4 regions of the Citrobacter sp. GW821-FHT02E08 genome follow, and region 3 is predicted to be linked to each of the others. Evidence: predicted binding sites of a transcription regulator. Region 3 holds the regulator's gene; each other region holds the start of a gene.
The links. The regulator CRP, encoded in region 3, controls carbon source genes, mostly activating them, when cyclic AMP is high. The targets are predictions, from matches to a motif close to ATGTGANNNNNNTCACAT.
Positions count from the first base shown of each region.

Region 1 (5,739 bases), on a different contig from region 3:
ATCAATACCAATGTATTTGGGATTTTCAGGATGCTCATAGCTAACAAAAATATTCCCCGGGTGCATATCTGCATGGAAAAAACTGTCGCGAAAGACCTGGGTAAAAAAGACCTGCACCCCACGTTCAGCCAGAAGCTTCATGTTGGTACCGTTCTTCTCCAGCGTCACCACATCCGAGACAGGAATGCCGTAAATCCGCTCCATAACCATCATATTTTGGCTACAGTAATCGGAATAGACTTCCGGGATGTAAAGCATCGGACTGCCTTCAAAATTACGACGCAGTTGGATGGCGTTGGCAGATTCACGCAACAAATTAAGTTCATCAATCAGCGTTTTTTCATACTCGCGCACCACTTCGGTCGGACGCAGACGGCGGCCATCCGGCAATAAGCGTGGCACCCAGCGAGCAAGTCGGTAGATCAACTTCATGTCCGCTTTGATAACCGGCAGAATGTCCGGGCGGATCACTTTAATCACCACCTCTTTGCCATTCGATTTCAGCCGAGCGGTATGCACCTGAGCAACCGACGCAGAGGCCAATGGCTGTATATCAAAATCATCAAACCAGGCATCGACAGGCAATCCTCCCATCGCTTCCTCAATTTGTGCTTTGGCAAGATTTCCATCAAACGGGGCAACCCGGTCCTGCAGTAACGCAAGCTGATCGGCGATATGAGGAGGGAAAAGATCACGGCGAGTGGAGAGCATTTGACCAAACTTGATCCACACTGGCCCTAATTCCTGCAAAGCCAGTCTTAGTCGCTCTCCCAGCGGTTTGTCTTCGTGCTTATTCGGCATCCAGAACAATGTGTAACGCCATAACCGAAGCGGCAGCGTAATACGCATTTTGGGGATGAGTTCATCAAGGCCGTAACTTAAAAAGGTGCGAACGATGAAATAAAGGCGCCGTACTTCACCTGGCGTCATTTGGCCTCCAGTTTTTCCAGCCGTTTAGCCAGCGCGTCGACTGCACGCTCCACGGCGGCAGTTTCTTCCGCAAACCAGGCAACTTCAAGCGCGCCAGGCGCCAGGCGCCACTCTTCAGTGATCGCTTCAGCGACATAGCGTTGCTGGCGTTGAACCCCGTGACACAGAAATTTCGCCCCACCGCGCAACGCTTTACTGATCCCTTCCGCAGCGATGTCGCCGGTGTAGGGAGCCAGCAGTTCCGCAGGGTCTAACTCAGCCAGATCGGCCAGCGCAACAAAATTCTGCACCACCTGAATATCGCCCTGGACTTCAAGTTCACCACTGCGAATAAGCGTAGCCAGTTGCTGCCGGTCGCGTAATTTTGGCAATACGCTGGCATGCGTTATCACCGTACAATCGGCCTCACCTTCCCATGCCCCCAGTACATCGACCTGGCGTTCACTGAACACCAATATTAATGGCGTCGAAAATCCGTTCAGCTCTACACGCAGTACCTTGCTTTGCAAGCGCGCTCGCGCCGACTTTAATGCAGTCGAACGGTACAGAAAGGTGTTGAGCAAACTTTCGATTCCTGCGGTCACTAAGGGTTTAAAAGGCATCCCCGATCTCCTGTCAGAACTTGTAACCACGATGCAGAGCAACAACACCGGCCGTCAGGTTGTAATAGTCGACGCTTTCAAATCCGGCGTCCTGCATCATCACTTTTAGGGTGTCCTGATCGGGATGCATACGGATGGACTCAGCAAGATAACGGTAACTTTCCGCATCACTCGCGACCATCGAACCAATTCGCGGCAGGATGTGGAATGAATACGCATCATAGGCTTTGCTCAGCGGTTCAATGATGGGTTTGGAGAACTCCAGCACCAACAAACGACCGCCCGGCTTCAATACGCGATACATCGAACGCAATGCTTTATCTTTATCCGTTACGTTACGTAGCCCGAACGAAATGGTAATGCAGTCAAAGGTATTGTCCGGGAATGGCAATGCTTCCGCATTCGCCTGTACGTACTCAACGTTACCAATGACGCCGATATTACGCAGCTTCTCACGCCCCATTTTGAGCATTGAGTCGTTAATATCCGCCAGGATGACTTTACCTGTCTCACCCACCATCCGTGAAAACTTCGCGGTCAGGTCGCCCGTACCGCCCGCCAGATCCAGAACGGTCTGCCCACGTCGAACGCCGCTACAATCAATGGTGAAGCGCTTCCACAAACGATGAATGCCAAATGACATTAAGTCATTCATGACGTCGTATTTTGACGCCACAGAATGAAAAACGTGGGCCACCATGTCAGCTTTCTGCTCTTTAGCGACGGTCTGAAAGCCAAAGTGCGTCGTTTCTTGTGAATCTTCCACCATCTCAGTGCCTGCTCATCAATAAAATGTTCGAGAAGTGTAACAGATTGGGGCAATTTGCCCTACCCTTCTACTGGGTTCAACTACCCCGAATGGGCTAGCGTGATTGCTGCTTTGCACCCTCATCATCAGGGTAAGCGGCGTCCTGTGCCTGCTCAGGAACAGAGCGTAAACGGTACTCTTCATCCTGCGTCGTGGCTTGCTCAACCAAATCCGGATTGATTTCGCGTTTAATTTCCACTCCCAACCCGCGAAAAGCCTCCGCCTGGGCCAGGACGTTTCCACGGCCCGAGGAGAGTTTTTTCATCGCCTGCCGATAGTTGTCCTGCGCCTTATCCAGACTCTGACCAATAGACGACATATCATCGACAAACAGCCGCATTTTGTCATAGAGCTTGCTGGCCCGATCGGCAATTTGCTGGGCATTACGGCTTTGATGTTCATAGCGCCACAAGTTGGCGATTGTGCGTAGCGCCACCAACAGGGTCGTTGGGCTTACCATCATAATATTATTTTTAAGCGCCTCGGTAATCAGTTCGGGCTGTTTGTCCAACGCCAGCAGAAAAGCAGGTTCGACAGGGATAAACATCAGGACATAGTCCAGCGAGCGCAGCCCTGGCAACTGTTGATAGTCTTTACGCCCCAGCAAACGGATATGGTTGCGTACCGAAGCAATGTGTTCCTGCATCGCACTTTCGCGGGTGTAATCATCCTGTGCGTTAAAATAGCGCTCGTAAGCAACCAGCGTCATTTTGGCGTCAATCACGACGTCTTTGCCCTGCGGCAGACGCACAATCACATCCGGTTGCATCCGGGAACGGGCATCGTTCTCAATGCTCACCTGCGTTTCGTATTCATAACCTTCACGCAGACCCGATGCCTCCAGCACGCGCGTCAACACCACTTCTCCCCAGTTACCCTGGGTTTTGTTGTCACCTTTGAGCGCACGCGTCAGGTTGACCGCTTCCTGCGCCATCTGTGCATTCAACTGTTGGAGATTGCGAATTTCGTGCGCCAGAGTGTGACGCTCCCGCGCTTCCTGACCAAAGCTGTCCTGCACCTGACGTCGAAAACCATCTAACTGTTCACGCAGTGGCGTCAGCAATCCATTGAGGCTCTGGCGATTTTGCTCATCGACTCGACGGTTACTTTGCTCAAATATCCGGTTTGCCAGGTTTTCAAACTGCTCGCTCAGACGCTGTTCGCTATTGATCATCTGGCGGATTTTGTCTTCTGCATGCTGCTGTGTTGCTTCCATGCGGGTGGTGACTTCACGCAGGTCAGCTTCCAGAGAGGTATTAATGCTACGCAGACTGCGTAACTCATTGTTGAGAAGCTCGCATTCATCGCGCCAGTGATCGCTCTGAGCAAGCTGCTGTTTTGTCGCGCTTAAATCCGCGACCAGCTCTTCGCGCTCGGCAAATTGTTCGGCTTTCTGTTGCGCATGCTGGTAGCTGGCCATCAACCAGCCAATCGCAATGCCCACCAATGCGATAACCGCATAAACAATGATTGAGATATCCACAACGCCTCCTGCATAAACGACGTAAGCCTGATGGTACAGACTTTACCCGCACAAAATAGAATTGTGCTGTATAAACGTCCAGTTTAAAAGGAATTTCCTGCGAGGGGCTACGCAAAATAAAAAGGCCGAACGCGTCGGCCTTTTACAAGAGAAGAGGGAATTACAGCAGACGACGCGCCGCTTCCACCACAATTTTCACTGCGTGGCTTTCCGTTTGCTTCATCGTTTCTGCATTGGGAATCTCTTGCTGGGTGCGGTTGACGATAACGCCCGCCACCATACCGGCACGCAGACCCTGGCTTGCACACATGGTCAGCAGCGTTGCGGATTCCATTTCATAGTTCATAACACCCATTGACTGCCACTCTTCCATGGAGCCTTTGAAGTTGCGGACTACGCGACCCGAGAAGGTATCGTAACGTTCCTGGCCTGGATAGAAGGTGTCAGAAGACGCCGTAACACCAATATGCGTCGTCGCACCAATGGATTTCGCCGCTTCAACCAGCGCGGTGGTACAGGCAAAATCTGCCACGGCCGGGAACTCCATCGGCGCAAAATGCAGGCTCGCACCATCCAGACGAACAGAAGCGGTGGTGACCAGTACGTCGCCAACGTTAATGTGCGGTTGAATCGCGCCGGTAGTGCCGATACGCAGGAAAGTACGAATGCCCAACTGTGCCAGTTCTTCCACAGCGATAGAGGTAGACGGGCCGCCAATACCGGTAGAGCAAACAATCACTGCTTTGCCATCCAGTTCAGCACGCCACGTAGTGAACTCGCGATGGGATGCCAGCTTAACCGGCTTATCCATCAGCGCAGCGATCTTTTCCACACGCTCCGGATCGCCAGGGACGATGGCAAGCGTAGCCCCTTGTAAATCGTTTTTAGTGAGGCCGAGATGAAAAACATCAGACTTGGACATATACAACTCCTCTGTGAATTGGTTTTGTCAGAAGCAGCAAAAAGACACTCTACCGAAGGACTCAAAACATTTTCGTGACACCTATCACCATGATGTAAATAAATTGCATTGAATTTCCATAAAATAGCGATCCACATCACACAAACCTATCGATATCACTCACCGTTGCACAAAAGATAGACCGTTTCAGGCAATGTGATTTGTTGCATGCTGTCTATATTTAACATTGCGCTAATTTTCTTAAGGGTACGGAGAATACCATGACGAAGACACAACAACCGGGTTTTGCACCTGCAGCTTCACCTCTTGCCTCTACTATTGTTCATACGACGGATGACGCCATCATCGCTGGACTAACGTCGATTCCCTCTCAGGGAGATGATATGCCGGCATATCACGCTCGCCCCAAAAACAGTGAGGGCGCGCTGCCGATTGTCATCGTGGTACAAGAAATTTTTGGCATGCATGAACATATTCGCGACGTTTGCCGCCGCCTGGCGCTGGAAGGGTTTCTGGCTATCGCACCAGAGCTCTATTTCCGCGAAGGCGATCCCAACGATTTTGCCGATATTCCCACCTTACTGAGCGGCCTGGTGGCCAAAGTTCCTGATTCGCAAGTGCTGGCGGACCTGGACCATGTCGCCAGTTGGGCTTCCCGCAACGGCGGTGATGTCCATCGTCTGATGATTACCGGTTTCTGTTGGGGTGGACGTATTACCTGGCTGTATGCTGCGCATAATCCACAGTTAAAGGCTGCGGTGGCGTGGTACGGCAAACTGGTGGGCGACAAAACGCTGAACTCCCCGAAACAACCCGTGGATATTACGACGGATCTGAACGCCCCAGTTCTGGGACTATACGGCGGGCAAGACCCCAGCATTCCCGTTGATTCAGTGGAAACCATGCGTCATGCGCTCCGTGCCGCCAACGCCAAAGCGGAGATTGTCGTCTACCCGGATGCGGGACATGCGTTTAATGCGGATTACCGTCCGAG
Region 1 is NZ_JBWKVL010000020.1:13,890-19,628, forward strand. Features, by position in the region: gene ubiB (ubiquinone biosynthesis regulatory protein kinase UbiB) at 1-930, opposite strand, end outside; gene ubiJ (ubiquinone biosynthesis protein UbiJ) at 927-1,532, opposite strand; gene ubiE (bifunctional demethylmenaquinone methyltransferase/2-methoxy-6-polyprenyl-1,4-benzoquinol methylase UbiE) at 1,546-2,301, opposite strand; gene rmuC (DNA recombination protein RmuC) at 2,396-3,823, opposite strand; gene udp (uridine phosphorylase) at 3,984-4,745, opposite strand; gene AC07UY_RS19930 (dienelactone hydrolase family protein) at 5,006-5,739, shown strand, end outside.
Region 1: udp (uridine phosphorylase) is a predicted target of CRP. The motif match lies at 4,870-4,887, and genes of this name have one in related genera.

Region 2 (5,739 bases), on a different contig from region 3:
GAAGGCAGCGAACAGTATCACCTTTTTTGCACCAGCAAAAGTGTGAATTCCGCTTGCCTGAATGACCGGGCGCGAGTAGTTTGACGCGATATTTTTGACATTCTTTACAACAGGATTTTTTCAATGCCAAGAGCGAACGAAATTAAAAAAGGTATGGTACTGAATTACAATGGCAAGCTGCTGATTGTAAAAGATATTGATATTCAGTCCCCTTCCGCCCGCGGTGCTGCAACACTGTACAAGATGCGTTTTTCCGATGTGCGTACTGGCTTGAAAGTCGAAGAACGTTTCAAGGGCGACGACATCGTGGATACCGTGACCCTGAGCCGTCGCGGCGTTGATTTCTCTTACGTCGATGGCAACGAATACGTGTTCATGGATAAAGAAGACTATACCCCGTATACCTTCACCAAAGATCAGATTGAAGAAGAGCTGCTGTTCGTCCCGGAAGGCGGCATGCCTGATATGCAGGTTCTGACCTGGGATGGACAACTGCTGGCGCTTGAACTGCCGCAGACGGTTGATCTGGAAATTGTTGAAACAGCACCTGGCATTAAAGGCGCTTCAGCAAGTGCCCGCAACAAGCCCGCGACGCTGAGCACGGGTCTGGTGATTCAGGTTCCTGAATACCTGAGCGCCGGAGAAAAAATCCGCATCCATATTGAAGAACGTCGCTATATGGGCCGTGCTGACTGAGTCAGCAGCACCATAAATGCAAAAAAGGGACGGCGCATTCAGCACCGTCCCTTTTTTATTGTTGATTTACAGCAGATCGCGGAACTGCGTTTGTTTCAACGCCAGCTCAACCCCACGAACCTCAGCCAGCCCTTTCAGACGGCCAATCGCGGAGTAACCCGGGTTGGTTTTCTTGTGCAGATCGTCAAGCATCTGATGGCCATGATCCGGGCGCATCGGAATGGGACGCAGATCGCCCGCCTTCTTACGACGCTGTTCTTCCGTCAGAATCGCCGTAACCACGGCAACCATATCGACGTCGCCCTGCAGATGCGCGCCTTCATGGAAGGTTTTCGGATTATCTTCGCGGCACGTGGAACGCAGGTGGGTAAAATGAATACGATCGCCGAAGGTTTCAATCATTTTCACCAGATCGTTGTCAGCACGCACACCGTAAGAACCGGTACACATCGTAAAGCCGTTGTGAATGCTGTCGACCGTCTCTTTCAACCACTGCATGTCCTCAATGGTAGAGACGATACGCGGCAGACCCAGGATCGGGCGCGGCGGATCGTCCGGATGCACCGCCAGGCGCACACCCGCCTCTTCCGCAACCGGTACGATTGCGCGCAGGAATACCGCCATATTGTCACGCAGATCGTCTTTGCTGATGCCATCATATTCCGCCAAACGCGCGCGGAACTGGTCCAGCGTGTAGCCTTCCTCAGCACCCGGTAAACCGGCGATAATATTGCGCGTCAGCTTCTCAATATCCGCTGCGGTCATGGCATTGAAGTACGCCAGCGCCTGGCACTGCTCTTCTTCTGTGTAGTCGGCCTGCGCGCCTTCACGTTTCAGAATGTGCAGTTCAAACGCGGCAAAGGCAATCTGGTCGAAGCGCAACGCTTTAGACCCGTCCGGCAACTGATACTCAAGGTCGGTACGCGTCCAGTCGAGGATCGGCATGAAGTTGTAACACACAGTATCAATCCCGCACGTCGCCAGGTTACGGATACTCTGCTGATAGTTTGCAATCCACGTCTGGTACTGCCCGGAGCGGGTTTTGATGTCTTCGTGTACCGGAATACTTTCCACCACCGACCAGGTCAACCCTTTCTCCGCCAGAATCGCCTGACGCTTTTGAATTTCTTCGACTGGCCACACTTCACCATTCGGAATGTGGTGCAATGCGGTCACAACGCCCGTTGCGCCAGCCTGACGCACATCATCAAGTGATACCGGATCGTTAGGTCCGTACCAACGCCAGGTTTGTTCCATTGCTTCACCTCACAAGTTGTTATACCAAATTAATTTATCTGCATGACGACTACCATACATGCATCTCGCTAATGATCAATACAGCACCCATGATTGATTGATCCAGCTCACACTACCCGGATAAATACGGCATACCAATTTAATTTGTTGTCATATAACTTTACACTGACATTGTTAATTTATGGTTAATCAGGTGTGCGCTTAATGACTACTATTGCTTCCGTTCGACTTCCGGAAAATGTGCTATTGCCACAATACGATCGCCAGCAGTTGCAAACGCGGATCGTCCATTTTGGTTTTGGTGCTTTTCACCGTGCCCATCAGGCGTTATTGACGGACAGGGTCCTTAATTCACACGGCGGAGACTGGGGAATCTGTGAGGTAAGCCTGTTTAGCGGTGATCAATTGATGAGCGATCTGCGCGCGCAAGATCACCTCTATACCGTGCTGGAGAAAGGCGCACACGGCAACCAGGCGATTATTATTGGCGCCGTTAATGAGTGTCTGAACGCAAAACTGGATTCACTCGCCGCGATTATCGAAAAATTTTGTGAACCGCAGGTGGCGATCGTTTCACTGACAATCACCGAAAAAGGCTACTGCATCGATCCGGCGACCGGTTCACTGGACGAGACAAACGCCCGCATTCTCCACGATATGCAGAACCCGTCGGAACCCCACTCGGCACCGGGTATTCTCGTTGAAGCCCTGCATCGCAGACGTGAGCGCGGGCTGAAGCCCTTTACCGTGCTTTCGTGCGATAACATCCCGGACAACGGCCATGTAGTGAAAAACGCCGTGCTGGGCATGGCGGCAAAACGTTCTACAGAACTGGCAAAATGGATTGCGGAACAGGTCAGTTTTCCTGGCACGATGGTGGACAGAATTGTGCCTGCCGCCACCCCCGAATCTCTGGAAGAAATTACCCGCGAACTGGGCGTACCGGATCCCTGCGCAATCAGCTGTGAGCCTTTCATTCAGTGGGTAATCGAAGACAACTTTGTCGCCGGTCGCCCGCAGTGGGAAGCCGCTGGCGTGCAGATGGTGGCGGATGTTCTGCCGTGGGAACAGATGAAATTACGCATGCTGAATGGCAGCCACTCGTTTCTGGCCTATCTCGGTTATCTGGCGGGGTTCCGGCACATCAGCGACTGCATGCAGGACAGCGCATTTCGCGAGGCGGCATACCGTTTGATGATGCAGGAGCAGGCGCCGACATTGCGCATCACGAATGTTTCTCTTGCGCAGTATGCCGACAGCCTGCTCGAACGCTTTGCTAACCCGGCGCTGAAACACAAAACCTGGCAGATCGCGATGGACGGCAGCCAAAAGCTACCTCAACGCATGCTGGAAGGTATTCGCGTGCATTTGGCACGTCAAACTGACTGGCCGTTACTGGCGCTGGGCATCGCTGGCTGGATGCGTTATGTCAGCGGGGTGGACGATGCAGGCGCGCCAATTGATGTTCGCGACCCGATGAGCGAAAAGATCCGCGCCATCGTTGAAAACAGTGACGAGACGCAAAGAGTGGCCGCGTTACTTTCATTACAGGAAATTTTTGCGGCCGACCTCGTGCAGAATCCGCAATTTGTGCAGGCGATTGAACACGCCTGGCAACGTATCGCGCAACAAGGGGCACATCAGGCCATCATCGATACGTTAAAAAATTAACAATTTCTGCCATTAACGCGGGTGATGAGTTTCTTCACCCGCTCTCCTCTTCTCTTTTTCTCTTTTTTTCGCCAGGATGACGGGAAACCGTTAAGGTATCGAATCATTCTGGAGCAGATGTGACCAAAACCAACCTCATTACCGGTTTTCTCGGTAGCGGAAAAACCACTTCCATTCTTCATCTATTAGCGAATAAAGGCCCGGCGGAAAAATGGGCAGTGCTAGTCAATGAGTTTGGCGAAGTCGGCATTGATGGCGCCCTGCTCGCCGACAGCGGAGCGCTGTTGAAAGAGATCCCGGGGGGTTGTATGTGTTGCGTTAACGGTCTGCCAATGCAGGTCGGGCTGAATACCCTTCTGCGTCAGGGCAAACCCGATCGATTGCTGATTGAACCCACAGGGCTTGGACATCCCAAACAGATTCTGGATTTGCTCACCGCCCCCGTCTATGAACCGTGGATTGATCTTCGCGCCACGCTTTGCGTGCTTGATCCACGCCTTTTACTGGATGAAAAAAGCGTGACCAACGAGAACTTTCGCGATCAGTTGGCGGCAGCGGATATCATTGTGGCGAACAAGTCCGATCGCACCACGCCCGAAAGCCAGGCGGCGCTGCACACCTGGTGGCAACAGAACGGCGGCCATCGTCAGTTGATTCATACCGAACAGGGGAAAATAGAGGGCCATTGGCTGGACTTACCCCGGCTAAACCTGGCAGAACTCCCCTCCAGTGCCGCGCACGCCCACCAGCATGCTGACAAAAAGGGGCTTGCGGCGCTGAGTTTACCGGCGCAACAACGCTGGCGTCGTAGCCTGAACAGTGGTCAGGGCCACCAGGCCTGCGGATGGATTTTCGATGCGGATACCGTATTTGACACCATCGGTCTGCTGGAATGGGCTCGCCTTGCGCCTGTTGCACGCGTCAAAGGCGTGATGCGTATAAAAGAAGGATTGGTACGCATTAACCGCCAGGGGGATGACCTGCATATTGAGACGCAAAATGTCGCGCCGCCAGACAGTCGAATTGAGCTTATTACCAGCGTGGATACCGACTGGAATGCGCTACAGACGGCATTGTTGAAGCTTCGTTTAGCCGAAAACACGTAAGGTTGCTCCCGATTTTTTGAACGGCGAAACGATGATGAAAACCCGGTATCCCCTCATATTCCTGCTGAATCTCGCTGGACTGGCGTTGTTTTTATCATGGTATCTGCCTGAAAATCACTGGGTCTGGGCCTCCCTCGACGTCGAGGTCTTTCGTTTTTTCAACCACAAGCTGGGTGAAAATCGCCTATTCCTGTGGGGGGTCGCCATTACCAACAATCGGGCGTTCGACGGCTGTTCACTGCTGGCGATGGGGTGTCTGATGTTGCGCTTTTGGCTGAAAGAGACGCCAGCGGGCCGTCGGCAGATCGTCATTATGGGCCTGGTGATGCTGTTAACTGCCGTCGTGCTAAATCAGCTTGGTCAGACGCTTATTCCGGTTAAACGCGCCAGTCCGACGCTCACATTTGATAATATCTATCGCGTGAGTGAACTGTTGCATATTCCCACCAAGGATGCCTCCAGAGACAGTTTTCCCGGCGATCATGGAATGATGCTGCTTATTTTTTCTGCATTCATGCTGCGATATTTCGGAAAAACCGCAGACATTACCGCCCTTATTATATTTGTGGTTTTTGCATTTCCTCGTGTGATGATTGGCGCCCACTGGCTGACAGATATCGTCGTGGGTTCGCTGACGGTGGTACTGATTGGATTACCGTGGTGGTTAATGACGCCATTAAGCGATCGCGTTATTTTCTTATTTGATCACTACCTCCCCGGCGAAAACAAACAAATTTTAAACAAATAACTCACAGTAATTAACATTATCATCAGGGAATATTCTTATCTCCTGAGAGTGAATCTGGATAATTCATCACTGAAACTATCATCCAAAGGGTCATCACATTCCCGTTATAAATTAGTTAATTGCCTATTTTTTACCCCAACTGTACTTAATTTGTTCAATCCCGTTTTTTCACTTTCCGTATCACTTTTTCTTATAAAAAATCACGTAAATTCGCTCGCAATAGCAGGAGTGATCGGGTAATCTCGAACTCGTTTTGCCTCG
Region 2 is NZ_JBWKVL010000018.1:31,304-37,042, reverse strand. Features, by position in the region: gene yeiP (elongation factor P-like protein YeiP) at 124-696, shown strand; gene uxuA (mannonate dehydratase) at 763-1,953, opposite strand; gene AC07UY_RS19185 (mannitol dehydrogenase family protein) at 2,158-3,624, shown strand; gene AC07UY_RS19180 (CobW family GTP-binding protein) at 3,744-4,730, shown strand; gene AC07UY_RS19175 (phosphatase PAP2 family protein) at 4,765-5,478, shown strand.
Region 2: AC07UY_RS19185 (mannitol dehydrogenase family protein) is a predicted target of CRP. The motif match lies at 2,049-2,066, and genes of this name have one in related genera.

Region 3 (5,739 bases):
CATATTTTGTGATTATAATTTCACGTTAATTTCTGCATAACTGGGTGGTCATAAGATGGCAACTGAACAAACTGCAATTACACGCGCGACTTTTGATGAGGTTATTCTGCCGATTTATGCACCGGCGGAGTTTATTCCGGTAAAAGGCAAAGGCAGCCGCGTTTGGGATCAACAAGGAAAGGAATACGTTGATTTTGCTGGCGGGATTGCAGTAACAGCGTTGGGGCATTGTCACCCGGCGCTGGTTGAGGCGCTGAAAACCCAGGGCGATACGTTGTGGCACACCAGTAACGTCTTCACGAATGAACCGGCGCTACGACTGGGGCGTAAGCTTATCGACGCGACGTTTGCAGAACGCGTGCTGTTCATGAACTCGGGTACAGAAGCGAATGAGACGGCCTTCAAACTGGCGCGTCACTACGCCTGCGTGCGTCACAGTCCGTTCAAAACCAAAATCATCGCCTTCCATAACGCGTTTCACGGTCGCTCACTGTTCACCGTAACGGTTGGCGGCCAGCCGAAGTATTCCGATGGTTTTGGACCGAAACCGGCCGACATCGTCCATGTTCCCTTTAACGATCTCCATGCGGTGAAAGCTGTGATGGATGACCATACCTGCGCGGTGGTGGTGGAGCCCATCCAGGGGGAAGGGGGATTAACGGCGGCAACCCCCGAGTTCCTGAAAGGTCTGCGCGAATTGTGCGACCAGCATCAGGCATTGCTGGTCTTTGATGAGGTGCAGTGCGGTATGGGGCGCACAGGCTCCCTGTTTGCGTATATGTACTATGGCGTGACGCCGGATATTCTGACCAGCGCCAAGGCGCTTGGCGGCGGGTTCCCGGTGAGCGCCATGCTGACCACGCAGGAGATTGCCTCTGCGTTTCACGTCGGTTCCCATGGTTCCACCTACGGTGGTAACCCGCTGGCCTGCGCGGTTGCTGGCGCAGCGTTCGATATTATTAACACGCCAGACGTGCTGGACGGCATTCAGACGAAACGGCAGAAATTTGTTCAGCATTTGCAGAAAATTGACGAGCAGTACGACGTTTTCAGCGACATTCGCGGGATGGGATTGCTGATTGGGGCAGAGTTGAAGCCGCAATATCAGGGACGAGCGCGTGAGTTTCTTTATGCGGGCGCGAATGAAGGTGTGATGGTGCTGAATGCCGGTCCGGATGTGATGCGCTTCGCCCCTTCGCTGGTGGTGGAAGAGGCGGATATCGACGAGGGAATGCAGCGTTTCGCGCAGGCCGTCGCGAAAGTCGTTAGCTCTTAATATCCCGTAACCGACGGCTGAGCCAGATCCCGTGGTGAGGCCGTTGACGCCAGGCGACCGAAGAAATGGTGTGCATGGTGTTCAGGTGGCCCAGTATGCGCTGCAGGTGTTGTTCCAGGGTACTTAATGGCCCATGGGAGAGCATCTCTGGCGCTTCCAGAATATTCACATCGCCAGAGCCGCCCGGTCCGTCATACTCCAGACGCTGCTGGCAGCGCTGGAGCGCAATTTCACACGATTCCAGATAGCGTTGCGCAAGGTCTGGCGACAGCATCGTATGTTCCCGCGCCAGCGTTGTCATCGCATTGATGTGCTCGACAATAAACTGGCTGTGCGTTACCCACAGTTTCATATCTGCCAGATAGTGCGCGTTAAATCCGGGTTCCTGCATGGACTGATTCAGCGAGTTGTACAGCGTGTTGTGCGCCTGATTGACACGCATACGCTGATACGCGAGCGGTGTTGCCTGTGGATTGCTGCTGAGGATCAGGCGGATGGCTTCCTGGTCGGCTTCCAGCGCATCGTGGGCGTTTTTGCGCAACAGACCGCTCTGCCACTGCGGCCAGAGCCAGACCGTTCCACCAAACGCGATCAGGCAGCCAATCACCGTATCAATAAACCGCGGCACAATGTACTGCTCGCCATTTAACGTCAGCAATTGCAGGGTATACACCGCAGTGACCGTAAACCCGACCGTTGCCCAGCCGTAGTTTTTGCGAATGATCAGATAGCTCACCAGCGTAATGACCAGCATGCCCGCCAGCGTGAAGCCTTCAGGGATGTGGAAGTGTAGCGTCACACCCGCAATCACCAGTCCAACCAGCGTACCCACCGAACGGTGCAATATGCGAACCCGCGTCGCGCCGTAGCCGTTTTGCGTCACAAACAGCACCGTCATCAGGATCCAGTACGGTTTCGGCAGATGTAATGCGCTGCCCATCAGGCTGGCGATACTCAGCATGACGCTGATGCGCCCGGCATTTCGCAAAGCGGGCGATTTGAAGGACAGATAGTTTTTTAGGGCCGGGATCAGCGGGAGTCGGCGTTGTTTATCCGCCATCAGGTCGCGGGCATAGAGTGGGCGCTGGGTCCGCAATACACGGGCAATGCGGCTAAAGTGCCAGTAACAGAACTGGCCCACCGGGTTATCGGGATGCTGGTTGGCGATTTTCTCCAGCGCGCCAATCTGCTTTTCCATGCTAAAGCGGGTCGGCAGGCGGTGATACAGAATATCATCGGCCAGGATGCGTAAGCGTGTGGCGACCGTTTGCGCGTTCCAGCGAATCACCTGCTCCGCATGGCTGCGTTCGACCAGCTTTTGCACCTCTTCTGGCTGATGCAGACTGACGGAGATGTGTTCCTGTAAGTCCAGCGCTTCCTGGAATGCCCGCAGCAGGCGTTTATATTCATTGTTGTGATGCGCCGACAGCATGTGCATTTGCTGGTAACACTGGGTGATGAGATCTACCGCTTTCTGTTGGCGCACCAACAAGGGTGGCAGCGCTTTTTCAGGATCCGCGTGCTGGGTGAGCAGACTGTATTTGGCTTCGCAGTAGTCGGCCAGCTCGCGGTACAACAAACTGAGTGACTCGCGTAGCGGTTGTTCACGCCAGAGCCAGAACCAAAACCAGTTAAAAAGCCCGTACCACAGGGTGCCCAGGGCATAGATCAGCAACGGCTCCCAGACGGGCATGTTACCAGCCAGGCTTAGCGTGAAAATAGCGGCGATAAGCGAGGCAGGCAGGAGTCGGGCATGCAAGGCGCTGAGTTCCGCCGTCACGCCAAGAATCAGCGTTAAACCCGTCAGAATCAGCGGCAGCGGTATTGCTTGCGCGAGCAGCAGTTGCATTGCCAGGCTGCATCCGGCAAACAGCGATGCGCCAATGACTAAGCGTTTGAAAAAGCGTTTGTGGGGGGTATCAAGCCCGGCAATGTTGCAGCAGGCGGGAACGAGAGAAAAGAGCAATCCCAGATGCAACTGGCCAATGATAAGGCCGATCGCCACAGGCAAACACAGCACCAGCGTTTGCCGCAGTGCGTAGTTGATTTCAGGGTGATAAATCAGTCTTCGCCACATCGGTGCCAACAAAAATGGCGCATTACAGGGTAATACGCCATTTCGACGGGGTTAACGAGTGCCGTAGACGACGATGGTCTTACCGTGCGCGGAGATCAGGTTCTGATCTTCCAGCATTTTCAGAATACGACCAACGGTTTCGCGAGAACAGCCAACGATCTGACCGATCTCCTGACGGGTGATTTTGATTTGCATGCCGTCCGGGTGAGTCATCGCATCGGGTTGTTTCGCCAGGTTCAGCAGAGTCTGAGCGATACGACCAGTTACGTCGAGGAAGGCAAGGTTGCCGACTTTTTCGGACGTAACTTGCAGGCGACGAGCCATCTGGGAAGACAGGCGCATCAGAATATCCGGGTTCACCTGGATCAGTTGGCGAAATTTTTTGTAGGAGATTTCAGCGACTTCACAGGCCGTTTTTGCACGTACCCATGCACTGCGTTCCTGGCCTTCTTCAAACAGGCCCAATTCGCCAATGAAATCGCCCTGATTCAGATAAGAAAGGATCATCTCTTTCCCTTCTTCGTCTTTAATCAGCACTGCCACTGAGCCTTTAACGATGTAGTACAACGTTTCTGCTTTTTCACCCTGGTGAATCAGCGTGCTCTTCGACGGGTACTTATGAATGTGGCAATGAGACAAGAACCATTCGAGAGTCGGGTCTGTTTGCGGTTTGCCAAGCACCATGCGCGGTTATCCTCTGTTATAAGCTGTCTCCAGAGCCAGAAAACGACGCTGTCTCTGGGGTTGCCAAAATATGCTTCCCGCTGCCAGGGAAGGGGGCTGCTAAAAATGTACTGCAGCCTGTAATGTGATGTCCTCTGCATACATGCAGTACGTCAATGTATTACTGTAGCATCCTGACTGTTTTAGCATAGCTTTCGCCGTGTGTCTCCTGGTGTCTCGCTTCAGCATGATGCAGGTCGCCTTCCATTGCGAGATTTGTTATGTCCGCGTAATCTGTCAGGAAAATTGAAACATTGGAGTTACGAAATATGCAAGCGCGTGTGAAATGGGTCGAAGGGCTAACCTTCCTGGGAGAGTCTGCTTCCGGCCACCAAATTTTGATGGATGGTAACTCCGGTGATAAAGCGCCGAGTCCGATGGAAATGGTGTTAATGGCCGCGGGTGGCTGCAGTGCGATTGATGTGGTGTCTATTCTGCAAAAGGGACGCCAGGATGTGACCAACTGCGAAGTGAAGCTCACTTCCGAGCGTCGTGAAGAGGCGCCGCGCCTGTTCACCCATATCAATCTGCATTTCATTGTGACTGGCAATGATCTGAAAGACGCCGCCGTTTCGCGCGCTGTTGATCTTTCTGCAGAAAAATATTGTTCTGTTGCGTTGATGCTGGAAAAAGCAGTGAATATCACGCACTCATACGAAGTGATTGCCGCGTGATCTCAGGTTGCCGGAGGGCGTGACGCTTATCCGGCAACGCTGCGCATTATTCGATTTTTTTGCCTTCCATCAGTCGCTGAACCAGCGGCAGCATAATCAACTCCATCGCCAGTCCCATTTTGCCGCCCGGCACGACTAATGTATTGATATGAGAAATAAATGAACCCTGAAGCATCGCCAGCAACCAGGGAAAATCGATCCCTTCCAGATTACGAAAATGAATAACGACAAAGCTCTCGTCTAATGACGGGATGCCTTTTGCCGCAAAGGGATTCGAGGTGTCTACCGTGGGTACACGCTGGAAGTTAATATGCGTACGGGAGAACTGCGGGGTGATGTAGTTGATGTAATCATCCATTGAGCGAACCACCGAATCCATCACCGCCTCGCGGGAGTGTCCGCGCTCGCTGGTGTCGCGGATCAGTTTTTGTATCCACTCCAGGTTCACGATCGGTACTACGCCAACCAGTAAATCCACATGGCGCGCCACGTTATGGTGCGGCGTCACTACGCCGCCGTGCAGCCCTTCATAGAACAGGACGTCGGTCGGTTCAGGCAAGGGTTGCCACGGCGTGAAGGTTCCCGGCACCTGATTCCACGGTACTGCTTCATCGTAGGTATGCAGATATTTCCGCGACTGGCCTTTGCCCACTTGTCCGTACTCGCTGAACGTTTGTTCCAGCAGACCAAAATCATTGGCTTCGGGGCCGAAATAACTGATATGCCGCCCGGCGTCCCGCGCTTTGCGGATCGCCATGTCCATTTCCGGGCGGGTATAGCGGTGAAAACTGTCGCCTTCCACCTCGGCGGCGCGTAGATTTAACTGTGAAAAAATTTTACGGAACGCGAGGCTGGTGGTGGTGGTCCCCGCGCCGCTGGACCCTGTTACCGCAATCACTGGATGTTTGGCAGACATAACAACTCCATGAATAAACACTCGTTTTAGTATAGTCGGCCCTCAGCGGGGGATTACTCGTGCAACTGCTTTT
Region 3 is NZ_JBWKVL010000003.1:390,134-395,872, forward strand. Features, by position in the region: gene argD (bifunctional acetylornithine/succinyldiaminopimelate transaminase) at 56-1,276, shown strand; gene AC07UY_RS06160 (YccS/YhfK family putative transporter) at 1,266-3,353, opposite strand; gene crp (cAMP-activated global transcriptional regulator CRP) at 3,405-4,037, opposite strand; gene AC07UY_RS06170 (OsmC family protein) at 4,346-4,750, shown strand; gene AC07UY_RS06175 (phosphoribulokinase) at 4,797-5,666, opposite strand; gene AC07UY_RS06180 (YheU family protein) at 5,720-5,739, opposite strand, start outside.

Region 4 (5,739 bases), on a different contig from region 3:
CATGATTTCATCGCCAATGGCGGGAAGCTTAAACCTCAGGAAAACCCGAACGCGCAGGCGATTCAGGACGACCTCAAAGATATTGATTCTGAGTGATGGCCTGAGGCCAATAAAAAAGGTGAGCCTGAAGCTCACCTTTTTTTATGTCCGGGATAAACTTAGAACGCGTAGTTAAAGTTGGTGCCGAACAGCCAGGCTTTACCTTCAGATTCGAACTGGTATGGGCCTTCGTTGATCGTAACGCTTTGACCGTGCATGTAAGAGACGCCGACATCAATAGAGGCATCTTTATTGAAGGCGTAAGTCGTACCTGCGCTCAGCCAGAAACGGTCCTGATCCGGAATAGAGATGGAACGCTTATCGGCCGGGACTGGGCTATCATCAAACGCGATACCGGTGCGGAACGTCCAGTTATCATCGTAATAATAGGTGGTACCTAACGCGATACGGTAAGCATCTTTAAAGCCTTCATCTTTCTGGAACAGCGTGTCGCCACTGGTCGATGTCGCTTTCAGCTCCTGGAACTGACTCCAGCTGGTGTACGCCAGGCTATAGTGAATCGCCCATTGCGGCGCAACGCGGTTATAACCGGAGATTTCCCACATTTCAGGCAGGTTTAGCGTTAAATAGCCTGACTGGGTTGAACCGCCAGTGGCGGTCGGGATTGGGAGGCCAAAACTGTTGAGTCCACTGTTCAGATCGCTACTGTAGTTACCTTTGAAGTCGATTTTCACTTCAGAACGGTACGTTAATGCGTAGCGGTTGTTTTTGTCGACTTCATAAAGGATACCGGCGTTCCAGCCAAAGCCCCACTGATTACCGTTCAGGTGAGCAATATTGGTGTCGCTTGGGATACCGTTTGCTGTCGCTGCCAATTGCTGGCCTTGCGGGGTCTGCCCGAGAGGAGACTGCATAATCTGACCCGCAACCAGTTGACCTAAGTCACCGGCATAGCGATCAATTTTAGCGCGGGCATAGACGGCATTCAGACCGAGACCAAAGCTCCAGCTTTCATTTAAGCGATACGCACCGCTTAAATTCATATTCATGGTTTCGAGGTCGGTCGTACCGCCAACTGAACCTGCGGTGTAAGTATCGTTAAACTCGGTGGCCAGACCGTAGTTAGAGGTAATAGATGCCCCGATACCAAACTGATCGTTAATTGGCGCAACGAAATGTACGTTCGGAACCCAGGCAGTTGGCGCGATGTTATCTGCGTCCAGGCTGCGACCTGACGGCGAACGTCCGCTAATATTAACATCAGGATCGATATACACTGCACCGGCTGAGAACGTCGGACGATCGAACATGGTGATTAACGCAGGGTTACGACTGACGTTACCCGCGTCGTCTGCGATAGCACCTTCGCCCGAATAGGCCCGGCCAAGGCCAGAGGAAGAAAATTCGTTTAACTGAAAGCCTGCAGACCAGGCCTGTGTGGAGATGATTGCCACTGTGACTGCGAGAGCAGACTTTGTAAACAGGGTTTTCTGGCTCATGACCATAACCTCATTGATTTATTTTTATTCAAACAATGTTACATGCCGTAACAGGAGCGCGAAGTGTAGGGTCTGAGGTACGACAGAGAAATCAGACCAGTGGCGAGAGTATAGGTCTGACCAGATAGAATGTTGCAAGTATGTTTATAAAATTTTTCAATTGTGATCTTAGAAACGCGATCCAGCTGGCAAAATTGGGGGTATGCGCACTCACCCGTTTAGGTGATTTTTGTTTTAGATCATTTTTAAGTGTGATTTCGCTCACTTATCCCATTTCACATCATTAACGACTGGAGAGGTGAATGGCGGGAGCGTAAAATATCCCCAGCGTTTATCTGGCACCTATGGTGCGAATACAGAGGAAATCTACAATGAGTAAATGCAGTGCTGATGAAACCCCGGTTTGCTGCTGTATGGACGTTGGGACCATTATGGACAACTCCGACTGCACCGCGTCGTACAGCCGTGTGTTCGCGAACCGCGCGCAAGCTGAAGAAACGCTGGCTGCGTTGACGGAGAAAGCGCGTAGCGTGGAATCCGAACCTTGCCAAATCACCTCCACTTTTACTGAAGAGTCTGAAGGTGTGCGTCTGGATATCGATTTTGTCTTCGCCTGCGAAGCTGAAACGCTGATCTTCCAGCTGGGCTTGCGTTAATCCCCTCCTTTCAAACACCCTTGTCAAATACTGGCAGGGGTGTTTTCGTAACGCTATGTAACTATTCACTGTGCCATAGCTCGCACTTTCTAATGTCTCCCCTTGGCTAAATGTAAAAAATTGGTTAAGACTGTGATCAGGTCAGACCACTTAAAATATTTTTTACAGGGGAGTGTTATGAGTCAGGCTTTACCACTGGTCACCCGTCAGGGCGATCGTATTGCCATTGTCAGCGGTTTACGTACACCGTTTGCCCGGCAGGCTACTGCATTTCATGGCATTCCCGCCGTTGATTTGGGGAAAATGGTGGTAGGTGAATTGCTGGCGCGCAGTGAAATCCCCCCCGACGTGATTGAACAACTGGTTTTTGGCCAGGTTGTACAAATGCCTGAAGCGCCAAACATTGCGCGCGAAATCGTGCTGGGTACCGGGATGAACGTTCATACGGACGCCTACAGCGTGAGCCGGGCCTGTGCGACCAGTTTTCAGGCGGTGGCGAATGTGGCCGAGAGCCTGATAACGGGCACTATCCGTGCGGGTATTGCCGGTGGGGCCGATTCTTCCTCCGTGTTGCCCATTGGTGTGAGCAAAAAGCTGGCGCGCGTGCTGGTGGACGTCAATAAAGCCAGAACGACCGGTCAGCGACTCAAACTCTTTTCCCGCCTGCGTTTACGCGACCTGATGCCGGTTCCTCCTGCCGTGGCGGAGTATTCGACGGGGTTGCGGATGGGGGATACTGCCGAACAAATGGCGAAAACCTATGGTATTACCCGTGAACAGCAGGATGCGCTGGCGCACCGTTCTCACCAGCGTGCCGCTCAGGCGTGGGCCGACGGTAAGTTAGCGGATGAAGTCATGACCACCTGGGCGCCGCCCTTTAACGACCCTTTCTCAGAAGACAATAATATTCGCGGTAACTCTACGCTGGCTGATTACGCCAAACTGCGTCCCGCGTTCGACAAAAAACACGGTACTGTGACGGCGGCTAACAGCACGCCGCTGACGGACGGTGCGGCTGCCGTTATTTTAATGACGGAATCTCGCGCCCGGGAACTGGGACTGGTCCCGTTGGGGTATCTGCGCAGCTACGCCTTTACCGCCATTGATGTGTGGCAGGACATGTTATTGGGTCCCGCATGGTCTACACCGCTGGCTCTGGAGCGTGCTGGATTAACGATGGCCGATTTAACGCTTATTGACATGCATGAAGCGTTTGCCGCCCAGACGCTGGCCAATATTCAACTGCTTGGCAGCGAACGTTTTGCCCGTGACGTTTTGGGACGGGCACATGCAACCGGTGAAGTGGATGACAGCAAATTCAACGTGCTGGGCGGGTCGATTGCCTATGGTCACCCGTTTGCCGCCACAGGTGCACGCATGATCACCCAGACATTACACGAATTACGGCGTCGGGGCGGGGGCTTCGGTTTAGTTACTGCCTGCGCGGCGGGTGGTCTGGGTGCGGCAATGGTTCTGGAGGCGGAATAATGGAAATGACATCGGCTTTTACGCTTAACGTGCGTCTGGATAATGTCGCCGTCGTTTCTATGGACGTTCCCGGCGAAAAGATGAACACCTTAAAAGCAGAATTTGCGGCTCAGGTTCGCGCCATTCTGAAACAAATCCGTGAAAACAAAGCATTGCGGGGTGTGGTGTTCATTTCCGCAAAGCCAGATAATTTTATTGCTGGCGCCGATATTAATATGATTGGTCATTGCCGCAGCGCTCAGGAGGCTGAAACCCTCGCACGTCAGGGCCAGCAGATAATGTCCGAAATTAACGCGTTGCCAATCCCGGTCATTGCCGCCATTCATGGTGCGTGTCTGGGCGGGGGGCTTGAGATGGCGCTGGCCTGTCATCAGCGCATTTGTACCGATGATGCAAAAACAGTTCTGGGCCTGCCGGAAGTACAGCTTGGGCTGTTGCCTGGCTCGGGCGGCACGCAGCGACTGCCGCGCCTGGTCGGGGTAAGTACCGCGCTGGATATGATCCTCACCGGCAAGCAACTGCGTGCCAAACAGGCGCTGAAGGCGGGGCTGGTGGATGAGGTTGTTCCCCATTCCATTTTGCTGGAAGCCGCTGTTGAGTTAGCCAAACAGGATCGGTCTGCGCATCGTGAATTACCGATTCGTGAACGCATTCTTGCAGGCCCGCTGGGGCGTGCACTGTTATTTCGTATGGTCAGGAAACAGACGGCGCAGAAAACGCAGGGTAACTATCCTGCCACCGACCGTATTCTTGACGTGTTAGAAACCGGGCTGGCGCAGGGGAGCAGCAGCGGGTATGACGCGGAAGCTCGTGCGTTCGGCGAGCTGGCGATGACGTCGGAGTCAAAAGCCTTACGTAATATCTTCTTTGCCAGCACAGAGGTGAAAAAAGACCCAGGCAGCGACGCGCAACCCGGCTCGCTCGACAGCGTAGGGATCCTTGGCGGTGGATTAATGGGCGGCGGTATTGCCTATGTTACGGCCTGTAAAGGCGGCGTGCCAGTTCGCATCAAAGACATTAATACGAAAGGAATCAATCACGCGCTGAAGTACACCTGGGATCAACTTGAAACGAAAGTGCGCCGCCGCCATATCAAGGCAAGCGAACGTGACAAACAGCTGGCGTTAATTTCGGGCTCTACCGATTATCGCGGTTTCTCTCACCGGGATCTGGTTATTGAGGCCGTGTTTGAAGATCTTTCGTTAAAACAACGGATGGTGGAGGAAGTTGAGCAGAATTGTGCGTCTCACACGATTTTTGCTTCTAACACCTCATCTTTACCGATTGGGGATATTGCCGCAAAGGCCCTCAGACCGGAACAGGTCATCGGCATGCACTTCTTCAGTCCGGTAGAAAAAATGCCGCTGGTTGAGATAATCCCGCATGCAACCACGTCTGAGAAGACAATTGCGACAACTGTTAAGCTGGCGAAAAAACAGGGTAAAACGCCTATTGTTGTGAGTGATAAAGCGGGGTTCTACGTTAACCGCATTCTTGCTCCCTATATCAACGAGGCAATCCGGTTGCTGACAGAAGGGGAGCGCGTCGAACATATCGACGCCGCGCTCGTAAAGTTTGGTTTTCCGGTGGGGCCAATCCAACTTTTGGATGAGGTTGGAATCGATACAGGCACTAAAATTATACCTGTACTGGAGGCGGCTTACGGAGAACGTTTTAGCGCGCCTGCAAATGTTGTTGCTTCAATTTTGAATGATGATCGCAAAGGTAGAAAAAATGGTCGGGGTTTCTATCTTTATGGTGCAAAAGGGCGTAAAAGCAAAAAACGCGTCGACCCTGCAATTTATACGCTTATTGGCGTGCAAGGGCAGAACAGGTTTTCCGCGCAGCAGATTGCTGAACGTTGCGTGATGTTAATGCTCAATGAAGCGGCACGTTGTTTCGATGAGCAGGTTATCCGGAGCGCCCGCGATGGTGACATCGGCGCTGTTTTCGGTATTGGTTTTCCGCCATTTCTTGGCGGCCCGTTCAGTTATATGGACTCCCTGGGGGCGGGAGAAGTGGTTGCAACACTGCAACGGCTAAGCGCGCAATATGGCGACCGCTTTACGCCGTGTGAGCCGCTATTGCAGATGGCG
Region 4 is NZ_JBWKVL010000011.1:38,068-43,806, forward strand. Features, by position in the region: gene mlaA (phospholipid-binding lipoprotein MlaA) at 1-96, shown strand, start outside; gene fadL (long-chain fatty acid transporter FadL) at 159-1,499, opposite strand; gene AC07UY_RS14775 (YfcZ/YiiS family protein) at 1,871-2,155, shown strand; gene fadI (acetyl-CoA C-acyltransferase FadI) at 2,333-3,643, shown strand; gene fadJ (fatty acid oxidation complex subunit alpha FadJ) at 3,643-5,739, shown strand, end outside.
Region 4: AC07UY_RS14775 (YfcZ/YiiS family protein) is a predicted target of CRP. The motif match lies at 1,749-1,766, and genes of this name have one in related genera.